DNA from 2 places in the Cupriavidus sp. 94F1 genome. Region 1 is predicted to be linked to the other one. Evidence: predicted binding sites of a transcription regulator. Region 1 holds the regulator's gene; the other holds the start of a gene.
What was found. Region 1 encodes FliA, which starts transcription of late flagellar genes. Its sites were predicted from a motif close to CTAAAGTTTNNNNNNNNNNNGCCGNTA; they were not measured.
Positions count from the first base shown of each region.

Region 1 (11,798 bases):
TGCGTGTCGTTGAGGATGCGGAACTGCACCGGGTCCATGCCCAGCTTCACGGCCATCTCGTCGATGGCGATTTCCAGCGCCATCAGGCCCGGTGCCTCGCCTGGCGCGCGCATGGCATTGCCTTCGGGCAGGTCCAGCGTTGCGAGCTGCATCGATGTCATGCGGTTGGCGCCGGCATAGAGCAGGCGCGTCTGCATCACGGCGGTCTCGGGCTGGCCGCCTTCGAGATCGCCAGACCAGCTCTCGTGGCCAATGGCCGTGATCCTGCCGTCGCGGCTCGCACCGATGCGGATGCGCTGGATCGTCGCGGGCCGGTGGGTGGTGTTGTTCGGTATCTGCGGCCGCGTCAGCGCCACCTTGACCGGCCGGTGTACGGCGCGCGCGCCCAGCACGGCCAGCAGCGATTCGGCGCGCAGGAACAGCTTGCCGCCGAAGCCGCCGCCAATGAACGGCGAGACGATGCGCACCTTTTCCTTCGGGATGCCCAGCGTGGTCGCCATATCTTCGTGGGCCCACGCCACCATCTGGTTCGATGTCCACACCGTGACCTCGTCGCCGGACCAGGCCGCCATCGACGCATGCGGCTCCATCATGCAGTGCGACTGATCGGGCGTGGTGTAGCGGGCATCCAGCTGCACGGGGGCCGCGGCAAAGGCGCCAGCGAAATCGCCCACGGACGTATCGGGAATCGCGTCCTTCTTCGGCTTGCTGTCAAAGCAGCACGCGGCCTCCAGGTCGAAGCGGCCCTTCTCCTGGGCGTAGTCCACGCGAATCAACTGCGCAGCGGCGCGGGCCTGCTCGAACGTGTCGGCCACCACCAGCGCAATGGCCTGGTGATAGTGCTGGATCTCGGGGCCGCCCAGCAGTTTGGCGGTATTGCGCTTGGCCTTGCCCAGCTTGCCGGCGTTCTGCGCGGTTACGATGGCCAGCACGCCCGGCGCGCGGCGCGCATCGTCCAGATGCATGGCCCGGATGCGCCCCTTGCCGATGCCGGCGCCCACGATGTAGCCATAGGCGGGGTTCGGCGCCACGTCATGCCATTCGTAGGCATAGGTGGCCGTGCCCGTGGTTTTACGCGCGCCGTCGATACGGTCCACCGCCTGGCCGACCACGCGGCCCGTGTCGATGGGATTGGTAGTGGCGGGTGTGTCGAATTTCATGGCTTGGCCCCGTTTGCCTGCGTGATCACGGCGGCCAGCGTGCGCCGCACCAGTTGCACCTTGAACGCGTTGTCGGGCTGCGGCGACGCACCGTCCAGCAGCCGTTGCGTCACGGCCGTGGGGCCATGCGGCAATTCCGCATCGGCGGCGTCCGTGCGCCACGGCTTGTGGGCCACGCCGCCGAGCGCCACGCGCCCGGTACCGTCCGGCTGCAGGATGGCGGCCACCGAGACCAGCGCGAACGCGTACGAGGCCCGGTCGCGCACCTTGCGATAAAGCTGCGAGCCGCCCACCGGCGGCGGCAGTGTCACCGCGGTAATCAGCTCGCCCGGTTCCAGCGCCGTTTCGATGTGCGGCGTATTGCCCGGCAGACGGTGGAAATCGGCGATCGGGATCACGCGCTGCTGCCCGCCGGGGCGTACCGTCTCCACGCTGGCATCGAGCACGCGCATGGCCACTGCCATATCGCTGGGATGCGTGGCGATGCACGCGTTGCTTCCGCCGATCACGGCCAGCTGACGGCTGAAGCCGCCAATCGCCGCGCAGCCGCTGCCCGGCTGGCGTTTGTTGCAGGGCTGGGCCGTGTCGTAGAAGTAGGGACAGCGCGTGCGCTGCAGCAGGTTGCCCGCCGTGGTGGCGCGATTGCGCAACTGGCCCGATGCGCCCGCCAGCAGCGCGCGCGACAGTACGCCGTAATCGCGCCGCACGCGTGGATCGGCGGCCAGGTCGGTATTGCGCACCAGCGCACCGATACGCAGGCCGCCTTGCTGCGATGGCTCGATCTTGTCCAGCGCCAGGCCGTTCACGTCGATCAGATGGGTTGGCGATTCGATGCCAAGCTTCATCAGGTCGAGCAGGTTGGTGCCACCGGCGATAAAGCGGGCACCGGGTGTCTTCATGGCAGCCCCCGCCGCGTCCGCGGGCGTGGCCACGCGCTCGTAGGTGAACGGGTTCATGTCTGGCTCCCCGCGACCTCGGTGATGGCGTCGAGGATATTCGAGTACGCGCCGCAGCGGCAGATATTGCCGCTCATCCGCTCCCGGATCTCGCCGGGCGACAGCTGCGGCCGCGTGTTCAGGTCCGGCGTGACGTGGCTCGGGATGCCGGCGCGCACCTCGTCGAGCACGGCAACGGCCGAACAGATCTGGCCCGGCGTGCAATAGCCGCACTGGTAGCCGTCATGCTTGACGAAGGCCACCTGCATCGGATGCATGTTGTTCGGCGTGCCGAGTCCTTCCACGGTGGTGATTCTGGCACCCTCGTGCATGACGGCGAGGGTCAGGCAGGAATTGAGGCGCCGGCCGTCGACGATCACCGTGCAGGCGCCGCACTGGCCGTGGTCGCAGCCCTTCTTGGTGCCGGACAGGTGCAGATGCTCGCGCAGCGCGTCGAGCAACGTGGTGCGCGTGTCCAGCGTCAGCGAGCGCGGTTGCCCGTTGACGACAAATGATACGTTCGAAGCCACCGGCTTGAGGGCGCCGGGGCTGACCCGCGATGGCGGCGCGGTGGCGGTGGCGGCACCGGCAGGCAAGGCGGCGGCGCTCACCGACGCCGCGCCTGCCATCACGAATTCCCGCCGCGAAAGCTTGATGTCGCTGAAATCTTCCATGTCGTTGGATCCTTCCTGGCTGACAGATGACGGACAGAGGACGGCAACGTGGCGAGACTTGCACGTAGGAATTACATGGCGCCAGCGGGCATGGCAGACACAATGCCGCCGGGGATATGCGCGGGAATACCGCGCAGGGGACGAATGTAGCGCTTGCCGCACGTTGCTTGGGCGGAAAGGCGCAGGAAGCGTGCCACCGGCCGCGCGGGGACAGCGGCGGGGGTGGGAATGCGGGGGGTTCGCCGGAAGTATCGGCGTGGATCTGCGGGCCCGGGACAGGCCGTGGCGCTCAACGGTAGCTGACGGTCACCTCGTTGCTGCGGCCCTGGAGCATTGGCGTGAGTCCGCCCTGGCCCGGTACGCGATAGGCAAAGACGAAGCCCTTGGTGGCATCGTCGCCGACGAAGGCATCGGTCTTGCCCTCGGCGCCCGCCAGCAGCACGCAACGGTCGGCATTGCACAGGTATGCCTGCAGGTCGACGGGCGGGGTGCGCGTGAAGCTGTAGCGCCAGCGCACCGATGTGATGCGGCCCATGGCCTGCGGCATCGTGGCCAGCGGCACCACGGGCGAGGACAGCGCACGCTGGCCCTTGTTCGTGATCTGCGGCCCCACTGACGATGCCGTCCACGCAAAGCGCGAGCCGGTCAGTTCATAGGTGGCCTTCGTAAAGACCGGCGCATAGGTCTGCGCATGGGCTGCCGCCGGACCCATCGCGCACACCACGGCCAGGACCAGGGCGCGCCGCATCACAGCATCCCGCGCAGCTGGGTGCGCAGGCGCCCGATGGCCTGGCTGCGGATCTGGCACACGCGCGATTCGGTCACTTCCAGCACCGCGCCGATCTCGCGCAGGTTCAGTTCCTGGTCGTAGCACAGCGACAGCACCAGCTTTTCGCGCTCGGGCAGCTTGTCGATGGCTCGGATCAGCGCCTCGCGCATGCCCGATTCCATCAGCACGGTCAGCGGGTTGCCGTCGTCGGTGACACCCAGGTGGCGATCGAGGAAGTCTTCCTCGCCCGAGCGTTCGAAATCTTCATAGTGCAGCAGCTGGCAGCCATAGACCTCGTTCAGCAGCTCCTGGTATTCCTCGAGCGGCATCTCCAGTTCCTTGGCCACCTCGGAATCGATCGGCGTGCGGCCAAGCTTCTGTTCCAGCTGGCGCTGCGTGCGCTCGATCTTGCGGGTGAACTGGCGCAGGCTGCGCGATTGCCAATCGTTGGCACGCACCTCGTCGAGCATGGCGCCGCGAATGCGCTGGCTTGCGTAGGTCTCGAACCGGGCGCCATGGTTGTCTTCATACCGTTTGGCGGCGTCGAGAAGGCCGATCATGCCGGCCTGTATCAGGTCGTCGATCTGTACGCTGGCGGGCAGCTTGGCCGCCAGCTGCAGCGCGATGCGCCGCACCAGTGGCGCGTGTGACTTGACCACGTCGGCCTGCTCGAGCTTTCCCTGAATCGTATACATGGTGGAACTCTCGTTAAATGCTTACTGTTTGTGCCAGCGCCGGAGAGGCTGAAAATCGGCGGCTGGCAGGCTGAGTTTCCGGTCTTGTCGAGACTTCTTGTTCTTCGCGTTCATGCGGCAACGGCCGAGGCCATTCCCAGGGGCGATGCTTCGTGACGCAACGGCCATGCGCCGATACCGCTGGCGATGTGCCGCAATGCACCGGTGGCCGCAGCGGCGGGATACGCCTCCACCACGCACCGCCCAAGCTGGAGCGCACGCGCCACCAGCGGATCCATCGGCAGGTACCCTGCCAGGCTGGCCTCCACGCCCAGGTACTGGCTCGCCGTGCGGGCCAGGTTGCGCGCGAGCGCCGTGACCGTCCCCTCGGCGGCCGCCAGATTGACGACCAGCTGGAAGTGACGACATGCGTATTCGTGGTGCAGCCGCTTGATGCATGCATAGGCCGCGGTGATCGACGTGGCCTCCGGGCGCATGACGATCACGAAGTTGTGGGCCATGCCCGCCAGCGGCGACAGTGCGCCGGTGATGTCGCGGCGGGTGTCGATCAGCATCGAGCGCACGTCAGGCAGTCGCGCCGCCAGCGCGCGCTCGTCGGGACGAACGGTCATCGCGCCTGCCTGCAGCACGGCAATGCCGCTGGCTCCGCGCGTGCCGGCCGCGGCGGCCAGCGGCGCGCGGCCATCGAGCACATCGGCCAGCGTGGCCGCCGGCGCAGCGCCGGCAAGCCGCATCGCCCGGGCGCCGTACATGTCTTCGTCCGCCAGCAGCACGCGCTCGCCCTGCATCGACAGCGCGTTGGCCAGGCCCAGCGCCACCGTGGTGGTGCCGACGCCCTGTTCCGCCCCTACCACGGCGATCCGCCGCGTCACGCGCGGTGCCAGCAGGCGGCGCAGGCTTTCGGCCTGATCGGTGGCCATCGTGTTCAATCCTTACTCCCCGGCGGCCGCAAGCTGCGGCGTGGCGTCGATGGCATCCAGCGCGTCCATGGCTGCCATGGCGTGCGTGGCCGACGCGGCCGGCTCCGGCGCGTCTGCCATGGGCGGTACAGGCGCCGCCATGCCGCGGCCCGGATAGTTTTCAAGTACGTCGAGCAGTGCCAGCAAGCGGCCCATGCCTTCGTTGAGCACTGCACCCGGCACCGGCGCATTGACGCGTGCCGAAGCCCGGCCAGCCAGGCGGGACAGAAATGCCGGGGCCGTAGGCGTGGGCGTGTGTTGCAGGCGCAGCGCGGTCAGGCCCAGCTGCACCGCCACCATGCCGGCGCACAGCGACGCGTCAGCATCGCCTTCCTGTGCAAAGTGCTCGATGGCGTGGCGCAGCGTGCGGAACTGTTCTTCGGCGGCAACCGTCCAGTGCAACCAGCGTGCGACTTGCGCGGCATCGTCGGCAAGCGCGGGATCGCACAGCACATATTCGACGGACAGCGTGTCGCCGGTTTCGTGGTCGATCATGCGCGACACCACCAGGCAGGCCTCGATGCCGGCCTCGGCGGCGTTGCCGCGGCCACGCGCGGCGGTGCGCACCTGGCCTTCGGGAATGCGGACCGGGCAGTGTGCCAGCCAGTGGGCGGCGGCGCGGTCGCGGCAGGTCACATCGCCCACGGCATGGAACGTCAGCGTGTCGGCAACGGTGTCGAGCTTGTTGGCCAGGCCCTCTGCGATCACCCGCGTGGTCTTGCGCGTGCCGGCGATCCAGCGTTCGCCCAGTTGCTGCCAGCGTGCCAGCGTGGCCGGGCTCGGCAGTGACGTATTCAGGTTGACCACGGTCCGGGCGGCGGCCAGCGTGGCGCGCACGGTGGCGGCTTCGGCATCGGCCTCGGCTTCGGCCAGCGACTGGCGGGCGCGGCCCGCCGGCACTACGGTGCTGGCCAGCGGCATGCCGTCACGGTCGGCCAGCCACAGCGTGTGTTGCATCATCTGCGGCGCGCGGCGGCCCTGCACGGTCTGTGCCACGCTCTGCGTGATGGCCAGCACATAGCGATCGCACGCACGGCTGGCGTCGCGGCACATGGCCAGGCGCACTTGCTGCACCATCGGGCGCAGCGCCGACACACCGGCCGAGCGATGCTGCCAGAGCTGGCGGGCCACGTCGAAGCCGTACCGTGCCGCGTTGAGTTCGTCGACACACACCCCCACCGCGTTGGCGCTGTCGGTCAGCGAGCGCAGCATGTCGTCCGCGCCACTACGTTCGGCCTTGACCGGCGCGGCGGCCTCGGCGCTGCCCGCCTGGCGGCGCGCCACGTCCGCGTCATTGAACAGCGAGCCACGGCGCGGCGTCAGGAAGGCGCGCTCGACCAGCGCGCCGGCCTGTGCCAGTTCCAGGTGTTCCGGCACGCGCTGGCCGGTGGACGCATAAAACACGGGCAGGCGATGGCGGATCACCACGTCCAGCACCGATCCCAGGTGCGTGGCTTCGTCGAGCTTGCTGATGATGCAGCCGTCGATGCCGCCGGCGGCGCCCGCGGCGTCGTTGCGATAGGCGTGCACCACCTCGTTGAGCGTGTCGCCGTGGGCCGCGCCGTTGAGCAGCAGCACGCGCTGCATCGGCGCCTGCACGCCAGCCAGCATGCCGATCTGGTCCGACAGGCTGCGGTCGCGCTGGCTCATGCCGACGGTGTCGATGATGACCAGGTGCTTGTCCTTCATGGCCGACAGCGCAAAGCGCAGATCGGCGGCGTCCTTCACCGCATGCACGGGCACGCCCAGGATGTCACCGTAGATGCGCAACTGCTCATGGGCGCCGATCCGGAAACGGTCGGTCGTCAGCAGCGCCAGGCTTTGCGGCCCGTGGCGCAGCACAAAGCGCGCGGCCAGCTTGGCGGTGGTGGTGGTCTTGCCCACACCGGTCGGGCCGATCAGCGCCAGCACGCCGCCCTGGGCGAACAGCGAATCCTCGTCGGTCAGCACCGGCACCTTGCTGGCCAGCTCCTGGCGGATCCAGGCCATGGCCGCCGGGCGATCGGTGCCGACCGGCAGGCGCGACAGCAACGTGCGCGACAGCTGGCCCGAAAAGCCAGCATTGACCATCCACTCGAACAGCGATTCACGCAGCGGGTCGCCGGCTGCCACGCCGTTCGTACCTTGCGACAGCCCAGCGAACTGGCGTTCCAGCATCGACCGCATCGACGCCAGCTCACCGCGCAGGTCGCCCAGCATCGCCTGTTCCTGGCCGATGCCGGCGGGCAAGGCCGATGGTGCGGACGGTGCCGGGATCGCGCCCAGCGGCAGGAACGGCTCGGGGCTGGCCGGATGCAGGTCATGCAGCGACTGGAGCATCGGCAGCGGGGACGGCGACGACAGCGAAGGCGGCAGCGCCGGCGCGGACGGCTGGTACATCTGCGCGCCAGCACTCACAGCGCCCAGGTCCGCGTCGCGCATCGCCACGATTTCCACGCCGCCCTCGATGGAGCGGTTGGAGAGCACCACGGCGTCGGGCCCCATGGCCTCGCGCACCTTGCGCATCGCTTCGCGGCCGTTGGCCGCCACAAACTTTGCCACGCTCATTGTTCAGTCCTCACGCTGCGCCGCCGATCATGGCGGTGATGCGAATGTTGCGGTTGTCCGGTACTTCGGCGTGCGACAGCACCTTCAGCTGCGGCAGCGTGCGGCGCAGGAAGCGCGCCATCAGCGGCCGCATCGGGGGCGGCACCAGCAGCACCGGGTCCAGACCCAGCTGTTCCTGGCGTACCACGGCGCCCTGTGCCTGCTGCAGCAGCGCATCGGCCAGACCCGGCTCGATGCCGCCGCCATTGGCCAGCGCCTGCGTCAGCACACGCTCCAGGCCGGCGTCCAGGCCGATCACCTGCATGTCTGCGTTGTTGGGGAACAGCTGCTGCGTGATCGCGCGGCCCAGCGACACGCGCACCAGCGTGGTCAGCTCGGCCGGATCGTTGATCTTCGGGGCGTTGTCGGCCACCACATCCAGGATGGTGCGCATGTCGCGGATGGCCACACCTTCGTCCAGCAGGTTCTGCAGCACCTTCTGCAGGCCGGTCAGCGAGATGGTCTTCGGCACCAGATCCTCGGTCAGCTTCGGGGCTTCCTTGGTGATGCGGTCCAGCAGCGCCTGCACTTCCTGGCGTCCCAGCAGTTCCGATGCATGCATCTGGATCAGGTGATTCAGGTGCGTGGCCACCACGGTGCTGGCATCCACCACCGTGTAGCCGTAGGCCTGCGCCTGTTCCTTGAGCGCGGCATCGATCCACACGGCCGGCAGGCCGAAGGCGGGGTCGCGCGTGGCGGCGCCCGGCAGCGTGCCGCTGACCTGGCCCGGGTTGATGGCCATCCACTGACCCGGATTGGCCTCGCCACTGCCGATCTCCACGCCCTTGAGCGTGATGCGGTATGCGTTCGGCTTCAGTTCGAGGTTGTCCCGGATATGCACCACCGGCACCAGGAAGCCGATGTCCTGCGCCATCTTCTTGCGGATGCTCTTGATGCGGCCCAGCAGTTCGCCGTTCTGCGCGCGATCCACCAGCGTGATCAGGCGGTAACCCACTTCCATGCCCAGCGGATCGACCATCGTCACGTCTTCCCACGTGGCTTCGGCCACTTCGGCCTGTACGGCCGGGCTGCGCTCTTCCTGGGCCTTGGTCTCGGTGGCCTTGACCGCGCGGCGCATCTGATAGCGGCCGAACCAGATCAGGCCGCCGGCGAGCAGCAGGAAGGCAAAGTGCGGCATGCCCGGGATCAGGCCCATCGTGCCGATGATGGCGGCGGTGATGAACATCACGCGCGGGTTCGAGAAAAGCTGGCCGGTCAGCTGCTGGCCGACGTCCTGCTCGTTCGACACGCGCGACACGATCACACCGGCAGCCGTGGAGATGACCAGCGCCGGGATCTGCGCCACCAGGCCGTCACCGATCGTCAGCAGCGTGTAGTTGTGAACGGCCGTGCCGAAGTCCAGGTCGTGCTGCACCATGCCCACGACCATGCCGGCCGCCACGTTGATGAACATGATCAGCAGGCCGGCGATGGCATCGCCACGCACGAACTTCGACGCACCGTCCATGGCACCGTAGAAGTCCGATTCCTGCGCCACTTCGGCGCGGCGCTTGCGGGCGCCTTCCTCGTTGATCAGGCCGGCGTTCAGGTCGGCGTCGATGGCCATCTGCTTGCCGGGCATGGCATCGAGCATGAAGCGCGCGCCAACTTCGGCGATACGGCCCGCACCCTTGGTGATCACCATGAAGTTGATCACGACCAGGATCGCGAACACCACGATACCGACCGCGAAGTTGCCCCCCACCAGGAAGTGGCCGAAGGCCTCGATCACCTTGCCGGCGGCATCGGGGCCGGTATGGCCTTCGAGCAGCACCACGCGGGTGGACGCCACGTTCAGCGACAGGCGCAGCAGCGTGGAGAACAGCAGCACGGCCGGGAAGGCGGCAAAGTCCAGCGGGCGCTGGGTATACATGCCCACCAGCAGCACCATGATCGACAGCGCGATGTTGAAGGTGAACAGCAGGTCCAGGATGAACGCCGGCAGCGGCAGGATCATCATGCCGAGGATCATGACGATCAGCAGCGGGCCAGCCAGCGCCTTCATCTGGGCGCCACCCCGCAGTGCGGGCATGTTGAAAAGGTTGGTCAGTGCGTTCATGCGCGGCTTTCCGGTACGGCAAGTTCATCCGGCACGAGCAGTTCGGTCGGCGAATCGGGCTGCGGACCGTAGCTGTAGTGCCAGTTCTTCAATTGATAAACCCAGGCCAGGACCTCGGCCACGGCGGTATACAGGCCCGCAGGGATTTCGTGGCCCAGTTCCACGTGACGGTGCAGCGCCCGCGCCAGCGGCGGGGCGGACAGCACCGGCACGCGATGCTCGTTGGCCAGCTCGCGAATGCGAGCAGCCACTTCGTCGGCGCCCTTTGCCACGACGCGCGGCGCGTTCCAGCGCGCGCCTTCGTCGTATTTCAGTGCCACGGCGAAGTGGGTGGGGTTGGTCACCACCACGTCGGCCTTGGGCACCTCGGACATCATCCGGCGCCGCGCAATGGCCCGCTGCTGCTGGCGGATACGGGCCTTGATGTGCGGATCGCCATCGGTTTCCTTCATCTCCTGCTTGACCTCTTCCTTGGTCATGCGGAGCTTCTTGTAAAACGTCCAGAGTTGCCACGGCGTGTCGAGCGCCGCCACCAGCAGCAGCGACCCGGCCACCATGCCGCACACGTACAGCACCATCTCTATCATGTGCAGGAGCGCCTCGTGGACCGGCGCATTCATCAGCGCGATGGCTTCGGGCAGCATGTGCCAGACCATCCATGCGCCCACGCAGCCCACCAGCAGCGACTTGGCGATGGCCTTGATCAGTTCCACGAGCGTGTGCGACGAGAACATGCGGCCCAGGCCCTGCAACGGCGACAGGCGCGAGAAATCGGGCGAGAACGACTTGGTCGAAAAGCTCCATCCCCCCAACGCCAGCGGAGCGATCAGGGCCGCCACGCCAAACATCAGCAGCAGCGGAAAAAACGCCAGCAGGCTGTCCCAGATCGCCATGCCGAACTGCGACAGCATGCGATTGGTGTCGAAGGCCGTGGCCGGCTCGAAGGCCAGCGTGGCTTGCATGACCGCATTCAGCTTGCGGCCCAGCGTGCCGCCCATGACGTACAGGCCCAGCACGCCCGTCATCAGCATCACGAACGTACCGAGCTCGCGCGAACGCACCACCTGCCCCTCCTCGCGCGCCTTTTCAAGGCGCCGGGGTGAGGCGGGTTCGGTTTTCTCGAGATCGCTTTCCTCGGACATGAATGCTCCAGTGCAAAGCGCGCGGGCGGCACTTCGTCACCGAGGATTATCAAATCCCGGGGGGCAAGGCATTGGGGGGAAAAGGCGGGGAAACAGGTGCCTGTTTCAGGAATGAGGGGGGCAGCGGAAATAACGGCCCGGGCGATGGCGATCTTTAGGGCCGGAACGCCAAATTGTGCCGATCTCGCCCGGTTCGGACGGGATCGGCCCCGATGATGTCACAGATCGCCCGTGTCATCCATGCCTGGCGGCGGCCGCCGACGGCCATGTGCCTGTATACATACAGCTGGCCGACCTTGTTGCCAGGAGTGGGCAGGCCGTCATTCCCAAACCTTCGGGAGGTGAAGTGCTCTAATAGCTACATATAGTGGCTAATTATCTGGAGAGATCAACGCAGCCTAGAAGGTCTCGGGCAAATACTCGGCATAGCGGTGTCGCAGCCAGGCCAATCCCTCGTCGCGCGGGACCGTATGGTTCAGTTTGGCGCGAAAAGCCTCAAGCCGAACCCGAGAGGCGTTCAGAATGCCCGCCCAGGTAGCCAGCCCGATTCGCAAGGTTGGATCTTCGTGAAAGCAGCCGAACGCGCCGGTCGGGTGTCGCAAGGTCCGCGCGGCGGCGGGAGTCAGTTCATTTGACACTGCCAGGAAAGTCCAGTGGGTATGCCGGGTGTCGAACCGCTCGTCGGATGCCACGGCCATGGCGTAGCTTTCGATCTGCGCTTTCGCCGCAAGATCGATGTTCTTCATCGGACGCTTGAGCTCGACAACCAGAAACTCGCGGCTCGCGCTTGCGTACGACGGTATTTCTCGGCCGAGCACG
Region 1 covers NZ_JBYOJT010000004.1:497,619-509,416, forward strand. The annotation lists gene paoC (aldehyde oxidoreductase molybdenum-binding subunit PaoC) at 1-1,160, opposite strand, end outside; gene AC3FJ6_RS13215 (FAD binding domain-containing protein) at 1,157-2,116, opposite strand; gene paoA (aldehyde dehydrogenase iron-sulfur subunit PaoA) at 2,113-2,769, opposite strand; gene AC3FJ6_RS13225 (flagellar protein FlhE) at 3,059-3,517, opposite strand; gene AC3FJ6_RS13230 (RNA polymerase sigma factor FliA) at 3,517-4,233, opposite strand; gene AC3FJ6_RS13235 (MinD/ParA family ATP-binding protein) at 4,344-5,153, opposite strand; gene flhF (flagellar biosynthesis GTPase FlhF) at 5,166-7,739, opposite strand; gene flhA (flagellar biosynthesis protein FlhA) at 7,750-9,837, opposite strand; gene flhB (flagellar biosynthesis protein FlhB) at 9,834-10,979, opposite strand; gene AC3FJ6_RS13255 (hypothetical protein) at 11,378-11,798, opposite strand, start outside.

Region 2 (11,798 bases), 280 kb from region 1:
GGAGAGCACCAGGAGCTCTTCGTAGCTGCGAACGATGGGGGACATGGCAAACATCATCAGTTGTCCTGCAAAACGGGGGGTGATGCCACGGCGGGCTCTGCCGGCGTGGCGTCTGCGGGGGCGGCCGGATCGATGGCGGCCCATGCCGAGGACAGGTTCTCGAGCAGGGCGTCCACCTCGGACAGCATGTCGGCGTCGCTGTGCAGGTTGGCCAGCATCAGGCGGCGCGTCATGTATTCATACAGCGATTCGAGATTGGCGGAGACTTCGCCGCCCACCTCGTGGTCCAGCACCGCGCGCAGGCCGTTGTCGATGATGTTGATGGCCTTGGAGATCGCATTGCCGCGCGCTTCGAGCTCGCCGTTTTCCAGATGGAACTTTGCCCGGGCGATGGCCGATCGTGCGCCGTCGTACAGCATCACGATCAGCTTGTGCGGACTGGCACTCATCACCCCGGTCTGGACCCCGACCTGGGCATAGGCGTTGATACCTTGGCGCGCGAACATTGAGAAACTCCGTGTGGTTACTTCTTGCTGCTGGACGTCAGGGCCGAGAACTGCTGCGTCAGGTAGCTGCTGGTCTGGTTCATCTGCGAGACCAGCAGGTCAAGCTGTGTGAACTGGGCGCGGTAGCGGTCCATGGTGGCGGTGATCCGGGTCTGCGTTGCGCTGTACTTGGTTTCCAGGTCTTTCAGCGTCGTCGTCAGGCTGTCGGTGGCTGCGCTGAGCGCGCCGCCGGTGGCGTTCAGACCGTCGATATAGCTGGTGATGGTCTTGCCCATGCCCGTCGAGCCGCTGGTGCCCGAGAAGAAGGCGGTCATGCCGGTGAGGTTGTTGGCGATGGCCTTCGTCAGCTTGTCGTCGTTCACCTTCAGCGAGCCCGAGTTCGAGCTGTCCAGGCTGAATTCGACACCCATGTCGGACAGCGTGACCATGCCGCCCTTGCCGTCCGACATCGGGGTGGTCAGCATCGCGCGCATCTGCGTCTGGATGTTGCGCAGCGTGCTGTCGCCGTTCAGGGCGCCCTTGCTGCCGGAGGACGTATCGAAGGCCGTCAGCGTCTTGGCGGCCGACAGCACGTTGTTGTAGGCAGTGACAAAGCCCTGGACGGCGTTCTTGATCGACGCGTCGTCGCGCGTCACGCTCATGCTGGTGGTGCCGGTGCCAGTCAGCGTCAGGGTCACGCCCTGCGCCGCTTCGGACACGGTGTTGGTCTGGCTGGTGATGTCGATGCCGTTGATCGTCAGCGCGGCGTCGGCAGCCTTGACCTTCTCCTGCATGCCGCTCGGCTGCGTGGCCACGGCCGGATCGTAGCCGACGATGTCGTTCACGGCGCTGTTGTCCGCGGAGACGCGCATCTGCGACTGCGTGCCGGTCTTGTCCGACGTCAGTACCAGGTGGTAGGGCGTGCCGCTGCCGTCATTGATGATGCTGGCCGTCACGCCGATGCCGGCCTTGTTGATCGAGTCCCGAATGCCTTGCAGCGAAGTGTCCGAGCCGATCGTCACGGTCTTGGTGCTGGTCGGCGTGCCGCCGGTGGCCAGGTTGGCGCCGAAGTCGATCGTGATCGTGCCGGCGCCGACTGCGGCGGTCTGGTCCGCCACCTGCTTCGACACCAGGCTCTGGGCCTGGGCCAGCGAGGTCACGTTGATGTTGTAGTTGCCCGCCACGGCGTTGGTGCCAGTGGTGGCGGACAGCACGCTGCTGTTGCCGACCGCCGCCTTCACGGCGCCGAACGTCGATGCGGTGGCCAGCGTCTTGGCTGCGGCCGAGTAGGCGTCCAGCACGCTCTTGATGGTGCCGTAGCCGCTCAGCTGCGACTGGTAGCTGGTGGCCTCGGTGTTGATCTGGTCGAGCGCGGTGTTCTCGTTCGTTTGGATCTTGTCGAGCAGGTCCTGCAACTGCAGATTGGAGCCGATGCCGATGGAGGAGATTCCGGACATGTTTTTCTACCTGTTGTTATCGCTTCAACTGATGGGGCTTGCGGTGAATCAGACGGCGTGGCTGACGAACAGCCCCTGGAGCTTGTCGATGGCGCGCGCGAAGCGCAGCACCTCCTCGCTGGGCAACTGGCGAATCAGGTCGCCGGTTTCCTTGTCCACGACCTTGGTGATGACGCGGTGGGTGGTGTCGTCGATCTCGAACCGCAGGCCGATCGACGTGGTCTTGAGCACGTCGACGAGTTCTTCCACGGCGGCTGCCATGTTGCCGGGGGTATTGCCCGAGCCGGCATGGCTGCCGGTGTCCTGGGCTGCGGCGGCCGGGCGCACGGCGTCGGCGGCGGTGGCCGGCACGGCGGGTGCCGGGCTGACAGCCACGGGTTCGGCGGTGATGCGTGCCGGCATGGATACGGGGGTGGAAGATGCCATGGTCAGCTCCGTCCGGTAGGGCAGGAAAAACTCTACGGTTGAAATGCTTTGCAGGCAGTGGTCTGCCTGCAAAACACTCCGGCAAAAAAACCGGGCCTTGCGGCCCGGTTTCTTGCGGCGCGGCGATTAACGCAGCAGCGACAGCACGTTTTGCGTGGTCTGGTTCGCTTGCGACAGCACCGACGTACCAGCTTGTTGCAGGATCTGCGCGCGGGTCATGTTCGACACTTCCGTTGCGTAGTCAGCGTCTTCGATGCGCGAACGCGAAGCCGACAGGTTGTTCACCGTCGTGCTCAGGTTGTTGATCGTCGATTCGAAGCGGTTCTGCACAGCACCCAGGCTCGAGCGCAGGTTGTCAACCGTTGCCAGGGCCTTGTCCAGCGTGGCCAGCGGGTTGGTCGTGGCCGGTTGCTGGAAGTCCGAAGCTTGCAGCGACGAACCGGTCAGCGTGAAGCCGGCGGTCTGGCCGTTGATCGATGCGTCGGTCGGCTTGACGGCGATGTACATCGTGGCGGACGTGGCGGTACCGTTGCCAGCGAAGCCCTTCGACGACAGAGCGGCGTCGTCGGCGGCGGTCAGGCCGGTCATGCTCACTTGCACGAACCAGTTGCCGTTCGAGTCAGCCACCACGTTCTGTGCGTTCACGGCAGCCGAGGTGTTCAGGCCCAGAGCGCGCTGGATGTCGGCGGCGGAGACGCCGGTTGCCGAAGCGCCGGTCACCGGCGTGGCCGAGCCCAGAGCAGCTTGAGCAGCGGCCGAACCGATCGAAGCCGTTGCGCCTTGCGGGCCGGCGACGCTGAAGCCAGCAACGCCCAGGGTAGCGGACGTGATTTGCTTCAGGGCGATCGAAATCGTTTCGCTGTCGTTGGCGCCAACCTGGATCGACATGTTCTGGTTCTTGGCCAGAACCTTCACGCCGTTGAACTGGGTTTGAGCCGACACGCGGTCGATTTCCGACAGACGCTGCTTGATTTCGTCCTGGATCGACTTCAGGTCCGACGACGAGTTCGTGCCGTTGGCGGCTTGCACCGACAGTTCACGCACACGTTGCAGGTTGTTGTTGACTTCGCTCAGCGCGCCTTCGGTCGTTTGAGCGATCGAGATACCGTCGTTGGCGTTACGCGAAGCTTGCGTCAGGCCCTTGATGTTGGCGGTGAAGCGGTTGGCGATGGCTTGACCAGCAGCATCGTCCTTGGCGCTGTTGATGCGCAGGCCCGACGACAGACGTTGGATCGCGCTGTTCAGCGACGATTGCGACGTGTTCAGGTTGCTCTGCGTTTGCAGCGACAGAATGTTGGTGTTGATGACTTGCGCCATGGTACGACTCCTATTTGCAATGTTTTAGGCATTCCGGCGGGTGCCGTAACGTTGGCTGCCTGCAGTGCAGGGCGTAGAGTGCCTCCGTTGCAAAGGTTATCGACCGTGGGTGAGAAGACTTTAGAGTGACTTTTGCGCGTGTTGCGGGCGTAGGCCGATCTGGTGTATGGCGGCTGCCCTGCCCGCCATTGGGCCCGTTGTGGCCCGCTATATATATAGAGGCGGAGGCGATGCCGCCGGCGGCGGCCAGCCCCGCGGTGGGCCGGGCGGTCAGCGGCGCTTGCGGGTACGCGGAATGAAGATCCGCACGAAATCCGGCGATACGTCGGCGTCCAGCATCGCCACGGCGTCGGTCGACGCGTGGGCGGGGGTTACCACCGTGATGGCGCGCTTGTAGATCAATGTCGGGGTGGGATCCTCGGCGGTCCGCCCGAGCAGGATCATGTAATTGTCCGACGCCAGCACGATGCCATTGAGCCGCGTGCCATTCGACAGATGCACGACCACCGCGGCACGGCTGGCGCTGTGCGCGGCGAACTGCAACTGCTGCAGCTTTCTGCTGGGTCTGGGAGCCTTGATTTCCTTCTTCACAACTTCTCCGGAAGAGCCCGCGAGGGTTCTGGCGGCTGACAACGGTCCGATTACCAGGGACTTTGCGTGCCGTCGCACTAAAAGTGACGGTTACTGCAGCCTGATCGCGGCGAGAATTGAAACATTCGCTCTCGGAACCGGTGCAGGGACACGACGACATGATTGCGGCGGACAGGCGTTCGAGCAAAGTGATGCACGCTGCCCTGCTACCCGGTGGGGTCGTCTCTGCCAGGAGAGAAGGGGAATACTTCAGGCGGGAGAGTAACAAAGTTTTACAAGCGTTGACGAACCCCCTGCGGGGCTGGGCCTAGAGGATTTGCTCTACTTATTTAGTTGCCGCACTTTTGTGATTCGTGTAGCACATATCGATTCGCTGCGAGTCTGTCAGGCCAGCGCATTCTCCACAACCCGCGCCAGCTAAAGGTTTCCGGGAAGCGTCCGTTATTCATCGATAAGTCTAAAAGTGTCCTAGTGCATCACTTTTGGCATACGAGTGATGCACGCGTTACACCCGCCATCAGGGGAATCCCTGATAGAAACGCGATTTACACCTCATGTAAGCAGGTTTATATTCGCGGTTCGGGACCGGGTACAGCCGGTCCCTTCATAGCAGTCCTGAAAGCCTACGAGCACCCCGCGCGTGGGCTTCTTTTTTTTGAGCCCGCATCCTTCGAAGCCATCCGCCGTTTCCGGCGTTGTGCCTCGCCCGTCCATTTGCGACGGGATCGAAGTGCCTGAGGCAGATTAGACGCCATGCGCTGCGCCCCCAATTTGTGGAAGAGCAGCGACTTTTCCCCCCATTTCATTTATTCGCTCAAGTGCAGCGTTCGGCCCGCCGTTACCGTGCCGTGCGACGCCCCGCCTCGGGCGGACGCAGCGCGTACAAATACAACCCGACAGACGAAAGGTACGAAGTCATGGGCTTGCGGAAAATGGGGATCGGCGCGCGGATGTCGCTGGCATTCGCCGTGGTGGTGCTGCTGCTGGCCGTGGTGGCCACGGTAGGCGTGAGGGCGCTGGGCGGCATGAACGACGCGATGCACCAGGCCGTGGAACAACGGCTGTTGCGCGTGCTGGATCTGAAGCTGGCCAAGGAACGGGTGCTGGCGATCGGCATCCTGGTGCGCGACACCGCCCTGACCGAAGACCCGGCGCTGGCGGAGCAGAACGCCGAGAAGATCGGCAAGATCCGGGAACAGGTCAGCGCCACGCTCGAAGACCTGGGCAAGGTCATGCGGGCTTCACCCAGCGCCGATTCCAGTGCCAGGTTCGAGCAACTGATGCAGGTGCGCGCCAACTACAACGGCCAGCTCGACCTCGTCATGCAGCAACTGCGTGGCGGCGCCTTCGATGGCGCCCGTGCTGGACTGGTGGTGACCCTGCCGGCGGCCCAGGCGGCGTACTTCGACAGTCTCGATGCCGCCGCCGAACTGGGCCGCAAGATGGCCATGGCGGCGGTCGACGAGGCCTCGGCGCAGTATGTCTTCACGCGCAACGTGCTGATCGGCATGTCGGCGGTGGCTGCCGTCATCGCCGCACTGCTTGGCATCGGGCTGGCGCGTTCGGTGACGCGTCCCGCTCACCAGGCGCTGGATGCGGCCGAGGCGCTGGCGCAGGGCCAGCTTGGCCACGCGATCCAGGTGCGCAGCCACGACGAAATGGGCCGCATGCTCGGCGCACTGGAACGTGCCTTCGGGCAGCTGGGCACGCTGGTGCGTGGCATCCAGCAGGCAGCCGGTTCAATCGACACCGCCGCCCGCGAAATCGCCAGTGGCAACACCGACCTGTCGCAGCGTACCGAAGAGCAGGCGGCCTCGCTGGAGCAGACCGCTGCATCGATGGAACAGCTGACATCGACCGTGCGCCAGAACGCCGAGAACGCGCGGCAGGCCAACCAGCTTGCCGTCAACGCTTCCGAAGTGGCCACCGAAGGCGGCCGCGCGGTGCGCAGCGTGGTGGATACGATGGACGGGATCTCGAAGTCGTCGGCCCGCGTGTCGGAAATCATCGGCGTGATCGAGGGCATTGCATTCCAGACCAATATCCTGGCGCTGAACGCGGCCGTGGAAGCCGCTCGCGCCGGCGAGCAGGGCCGGGGCTTCAGCGTGGTGGCGGCCGAAGTCCGCAGCCTGGCCCAGCGGTCGTCGTCGGCGGCCAAGGAAATCGGCGAACTGATCAATGGGTCCGTGCGCCAGGTGCAGGACGGTGCCAAACAGGTGGAGGCGGCCGGCAAGACGATGGACGACATCGTGACCGCCGTACGCCGCGTGACCGACATCATGGGCGAGATCTCGTCGGCCAGCGAAGAGCAGACCGCCGGTATCGAACAGGTGAGCCTGGCGATTACCCAGATGGAAAGCGTGACGCAGCAGAACGCCGCGCTGGTGGAAGAAGCCAGTGCTGCGGCCGAAAGCCTGCTGCAGCAGGCCGGCGGCCTGGTGACCGAGGTGGCGCGGTTCGACTTGGGGCAGGGCGGCATTGCAACCGCCGAGCCCTTTGCGCGGCAGCCGGCAACGCCGCGCGCGGCCGCGATGGCGGTCGCCAGGCCTGCGCGCGCCATGGCTGCAAAGCCCGCCCGGGCATTGCCCGCGCCCGCCGCCGAGCCGGTGAAGCGGGCCTTGCCGGTCAAGCCAGCCAAGCCGGTCCAGCCGGCCAGGCCGGCCCCGGTGGCTGCACAGGCGCCGGTGACGGCGCGGGCGCCGACCCGCGTGGCCGCCGTGCCCGCCGCGACGCGGCCGCCCGTGCAGCGCAAGGCCAAGGCCGAACCGGTGCTGTCGCGCCACGGCGCCAGGCCGGCCGCGCCGCGCTCGCCAGTGACGCATCAGCGCAAGGAACCCGTGCTGGCCACGCCCGCCCGCCGTCGGCCCGCCGCCGCGCCGACCCCGGCCACGGCCGATACCGGCGACTGGGAGACGTTTTAACGCTGGTGGTTGCGCAGCGAGGCGGCGCCAGACGCGGCGCCGTCTGCTTGCGTGGCCACGTCCCATGGCTGCCATTGCATGACTGCCATCCCGGCCAGCACCAGTCCCACCCCGGCCAGGCGCATCCAGGTGACGGGCCGGCTGGGCAGCCCCACCAGCCCCAGGTGATCGATCAGCAGCGAAGCCAGCACCTGGCCGGCCACGACGCCGACGATGAAGTTCGCGGTGCCCACACGGGGCGCCAGGATCAGCGCGGCCGTAATGTAGATCACGCCGAACACGCCGCCGATCCACTGCCACCACGGCCCGTGCAGGGCGCCGGCCAGCGCCGGCGGTGGCGCCCGCATGCCCCACAGCACCGGCAGTACCACCAGCAAGCTCAGTAGCAGCGACAGCACCGTGGCCCACAGCGGATGGCCGAGCGAGCGGCCCAGCGTGGCATTGGTGCCGGCCTGGAACGGGATCATGGCGCCGGCAAGCAGCGCGATGCCCATCGGCATCCAGGTGGATGCCAGCGGCGTGGCCAAAGGTGCCGTCATGTAAAGTCTCCGGTTCAAGAACGAAGCACCCATGGTGCCCGCGGCTGGGCCGCCAGGGAAATTCGCAATCCTTACCTGAGACATTCGCCGCATGGATGACCTGCGCCGCCTCGACATGAACCTGCTGTTGACGCTGCACGCGTTGCTGACGGAGCAGCACGTCACGCGCGCGGCGCTACGGCTGCACAAGAGCCAGCCGGCGGTCAGCCACGCGCTGGCCCAGTTGCGCGACCTGTTCGACGATCCTCTGCTGGTGCGGCGCGACGCCGGCCTGGTGCTAACGGCGCGCGCGCGCGAACTGCTGCCGCCGCTGGAAGATGCGCTGAGCCAGCTCAACGGCCTGCTGCGCACATCCGCCTTCGATCCGGCCCAGGCCCGGCGCACGTTCCGCCTGGCGCTGTCCGACTATGGTGCGCGCATCATCCTGCCGACGCTGGTGCGCCACCTGCGCAGCGAGGCGCCCGGCATCGACCTGGCCGCCGTGCAGGCCAGCCGCGAAGCCATGCTCGCCAAGCTGGCCGACGGCGAGATCGACCTGGCGCTGGGCGTGTTTCCGCATCTGCCGCGCGATATCTGTGTCGACCTGCTGTTCGAGGACTACTACATTAGCGTGGCGGACGGCGCCACACTGCCCGCGCACGGCGACCTGGCGCGCGAGGCGTGGCTGGCCCGTCCCCACGTGCTGGTGGCGATGCGGCTCGATGCGCCGAGCGATATCGACGCCGCCCTGGCGGCAGCGGGCCTGGACCGCCATGTCGCGGTGGTCCTGCCGCACTGGAGCGCGGCGCTGGACGTGGTGGCCGGCACCGACCTGATCCTGACGGTGGCCGCCCGGACGCTGTCCGCCGCGCCGCCCCAGCCGGGGCTGTGCGCGTTCGCGCCACCCGTGGCGCTGCCATCGGTGCCATTTCAGCAGGCCTGGCATGCGCGGCGCGACACCGATCCCGCCCACCGCTGGTTGCGCCAGGCAGTACGCGCATGCTGTGAACCCTTGTCATAAAAGTGATGATGGTGTCTCTTTCACGCCTCGGTTCCGGGTCCAAAGCGGGCGTTGAACGGGAAACGACAAGCGCGGTTTTCAGCAGTCGCCTAAAATAGCGGCTCTCCTTCACCGACAAAAGAGCAGCGAAGCCCGTCCGGGCCTTCATCTGCCAGCCAGGCCACACCATGTCCGCAGCGCCCTCATCCCGGCTTTCCCCCGACGCTCCCCCGGCTGACGTCCCCGTCATGCAGGTCATCTTCGGCCTGATGCTGGCCATCCTGCTCGGCGCGCTCGAACAGTCGATCGTGGCCGTGGTGCTGCCCGACATCGCGCTGCAGCTCAATGGTTTCGAGGACATGGCCTGGGTGATTTCGGCCTATCTGGTGGCGTCGACGGTGGTGACGCCGATCTACGGCAAGCTGTCCGATGTGCTGGGGCGCCGCTCGGTGCTGACGTTCTCGATCATCCTGTTCCTGCTGGCTTCGATCGCCTGTGCACTGGCCACGACCATGCCGATGCTGATCGTCGCGCGCATCCTGCAGGGCCTGGGCGGCGGCGGGCTGATTTCGGTGTCGCAGGCCACCATCGCCGACGTGGTGCCGCTGCGCGAACGCGGCAAGTACCAGGGCTATGTCAGCGGCGTGTGGGCCGTGGCCAGCATGGCGGGGCCGGTGATCGGCGGCTACCTGGCGCACTTCCTGTCGTGGCGCTGGATTTTCTGGATCAACATCCCGCTGGCCCTGATCGCGCTGGTGGTGGTGCGCCGCGCGCTGCGCCATCTGCCCGTCACTGGCCGCAAGCACAGGATCGACTACCTGGGCGCGTTCCTGTTCGGCGGCGGCCTGTCCGGCGTGCTGGTGTTCCTGACCCGTCTGGGGCAGGGCCATTCGCCGCTGGAACCGCAAACGGTCGGCCTGCTGGCAGCGGGCCTGATCGGCATGGTGGTGTTCGTGTGGCAGGAGCGCCGCGCCGCCGATCCGGTGATTCCGCTTGCCATGCTGGGCGTGCCCACCGTGGCCATCTGCTGCCTGACGCTGTTCCTGTGCTTCTTCCAGCTGATCGCGATGTCGGTGCTGCTGCCGCTGCGCTTTCAGGTGGTGGGCGGGGCGGCTGCCGACACGGCCGCGCTGCGGCTGGTGCCGCTGACGCTGGCCATTCCGTTCGGCGCATATATTTCAGGCCGGCTGATGTCGTGGAGCGGCCGCTACAAGCCGCTGCAGATGACGGGCTGCCTCGTGGCGCCCGTGGCCATCGTGGCGCTGGCATTCACGCCACCGCAATCGGTGACGCTGGCGGCGCTGGTGATGATCATACTGGGCCTGTCGATCGGCCTGCAGCTGCCCAGCGGGCTGGTGGCGACGCAGAACGCCGTGCCGCCCCAGCAGGTGGGGATCGCCACGGCGCTGACAGCGTTTTCGCGGCTGCTGGGCGGTGCTGTCGGCGTGGCCGTGCTTACCACGGTGCTGATCGCGCTGCTGCGCCATAGCGGCGTGGCCGTATCGGACATGCGCGGCGGCGAGGATGTGCTGATGAGCATGTTCCGCCGGGCGATGTCCGGCGGCGACCAGGGCGATGCCGCCGCCGTGCGCGTGGCCGCCGAGCATGCGTTCCGCGTGCTGTTCCTGATGAGCGCGGCGGTCTCGTTGATCGCGCCGTTCTTCGTGGCCCGCCTGAAGGAAACGACGCTGCGCGGCAGCCCCGCCGCCGCAGCCAAGGCGGCGGCTACTGCGGAGTAATCAGGCGGCCGGCTGCGCCTGTACCCGCCGTCTGGCACGTGCCGCCAGGCCGGGCCCCAGCGCCCAGCGCAGCGTGGGCGCCAGTCCGCGCATGCCGGCCAGCGCCAGCGAGCGGCGCAGTGAAGGGCGGTGCAGACCAAGCATCTGGCGCGCCCAGGGTGGCAGCAGCGCCACGCCGGCATCGGCCATGGTTCGCACGGCCGGCACCAGCAGTGGGTTGGCCACCGGCATCGCCATGATCAGCCGGACCACTTCCTTTGTCCGGTCGCTGTTCACCAGACCGGGACGCTGGGCTTCCAGATAGGCATCGACCCCGGCGCGCGAGCGCGGCACGTCCGGTGCGCCCAGTAACGCCGCGACCGTCGCCGCTTCCGCGAAATACCGATCCTGCTCGGCTACGGACAGCGGCCCCACGTAGCGCAGGTATCCGGCCATGAAGCTCGACACCTCCGCCACGTGCACCCACGTCAGCAGGTCGGGGTCGTCGGCGGCGTAGGGCTGGCCATCGGGTGCCGTGCCCTGGATCGACGCGTGGATGCGCTTCACCCGTTCGATCAGCAGCATCGCGTCGGCCCGGCTGCCGTAGGTGGTGCCGGCGATGAACTGCGCGGTGCGCCCCAGGCGGCCCTGCATGTCGGTGCGGAAGCTGGAGTGGTCCCACACGCCGGCCAGTGCGCGCGGGTGTAGGGCCTGCAACAACAGCGCGCTGACGCCGCCGGCCAGCATCGCCGGGAAATCGGCATGCACGCGCCAGCAGACAGCGTCCGGACCGAACAGGCCGGGATCACCGGGCGGATTGTCGTAGTCGAGCGTCAGCCCGGAATTGCTGCGCGTAAGCGCGCGAACCTGATTGCCGGCGTGGCTGCGCAGGCGACGCATGAGCGGGCCGGTGGTAGCGCCCGCGGGCGCACGGTGGGTGGGGTCGGGCGAGGCGGACAAGGTGCGGAACGAAAAAGGCGGGTGTTGTCTGGCTATTGCCAGCATACACCCGCCGTGCCGCCACGGCCGTTGGCCGCGCGATGGCCGTCAGTCGTAGCGCAGGTCGGTGGCCTTGCCCCAGAACACGCGGTAGGCGTAGGCCGTATAGCCCAGGATCGTCGGCAGCACCACCGCGGCGCCCAGCAGGATGACCATCAGCGATTCCGGCGCGCTGGCCGCTTGCCAGATGTCGATGCGATCGACCACGAGGTACGGAAAGAGGCTGTAGGCCAGGCCGTTGAATGCCAGCAGGAAGATCACGGCCGTCCCGGCGAACGGCAGCCAGCACCAGCGGTCGTTGCCGTTGGCGTGCAGGTTGCGCATGCGGCGCAGGAACCGCTCGATGACCACGAAAAGGCCCATCGT
Region 2 covers NZ_JBYOJT010000004.1:222,239-234,036, reverse strand. The annotation lists gene AC3FJ6_RS11960 (flagellar protein FliT) at 1-54, opposite strand, end outside; gene fliS (flagellar export chaperone FliS) at 57-506, opposite strand; gene fliD (flagellar filament capping protein FliD) at 524-1,942, opposite strand; gene AC3FJ6_RS11945 (flagellar protein FlaG) at 1,991-2,368, opposite strand; gene AC3FJ6_RS11940 (FliC/FljB family flagellin) at 2,495-3,685, opposite strand; gene AC3FJ6_RS11935 (RNA chaperone Hfq) at 3,956-4,276, opposite strand; gene AC3FJ6_RS11930 (methyl-accepting chemotaxis protein) at 5,194-7,197, shown strand; gene AC3FJ6_RS11925 (DMT family transporter) at 7,194-7,736, opposite strand; gene AC3FJ6_RS11920 (LysR family transcriptional regulator) at 7,828-8,736, shown strand; gene AC3FJ6_RS11915 (MDR family MFS transporter) at 8,904-10,454, shown strand; gene AC3FJ6_RS11910 (oxygenase MpaB family protein) at 10,455-11,333, opposite strand; gene AC3FJ6_RS11905 (cytochrome d ubiquinol oxidase subunit II) at 11,481-11,798, opposite strand, start outside.
Region 2: AC3FJ6_RS11940 (FliC/FljB family flagellin) is a predicted target of FliA. The motif match lies at 3,783-3,809, and genes of this name have one in related genera.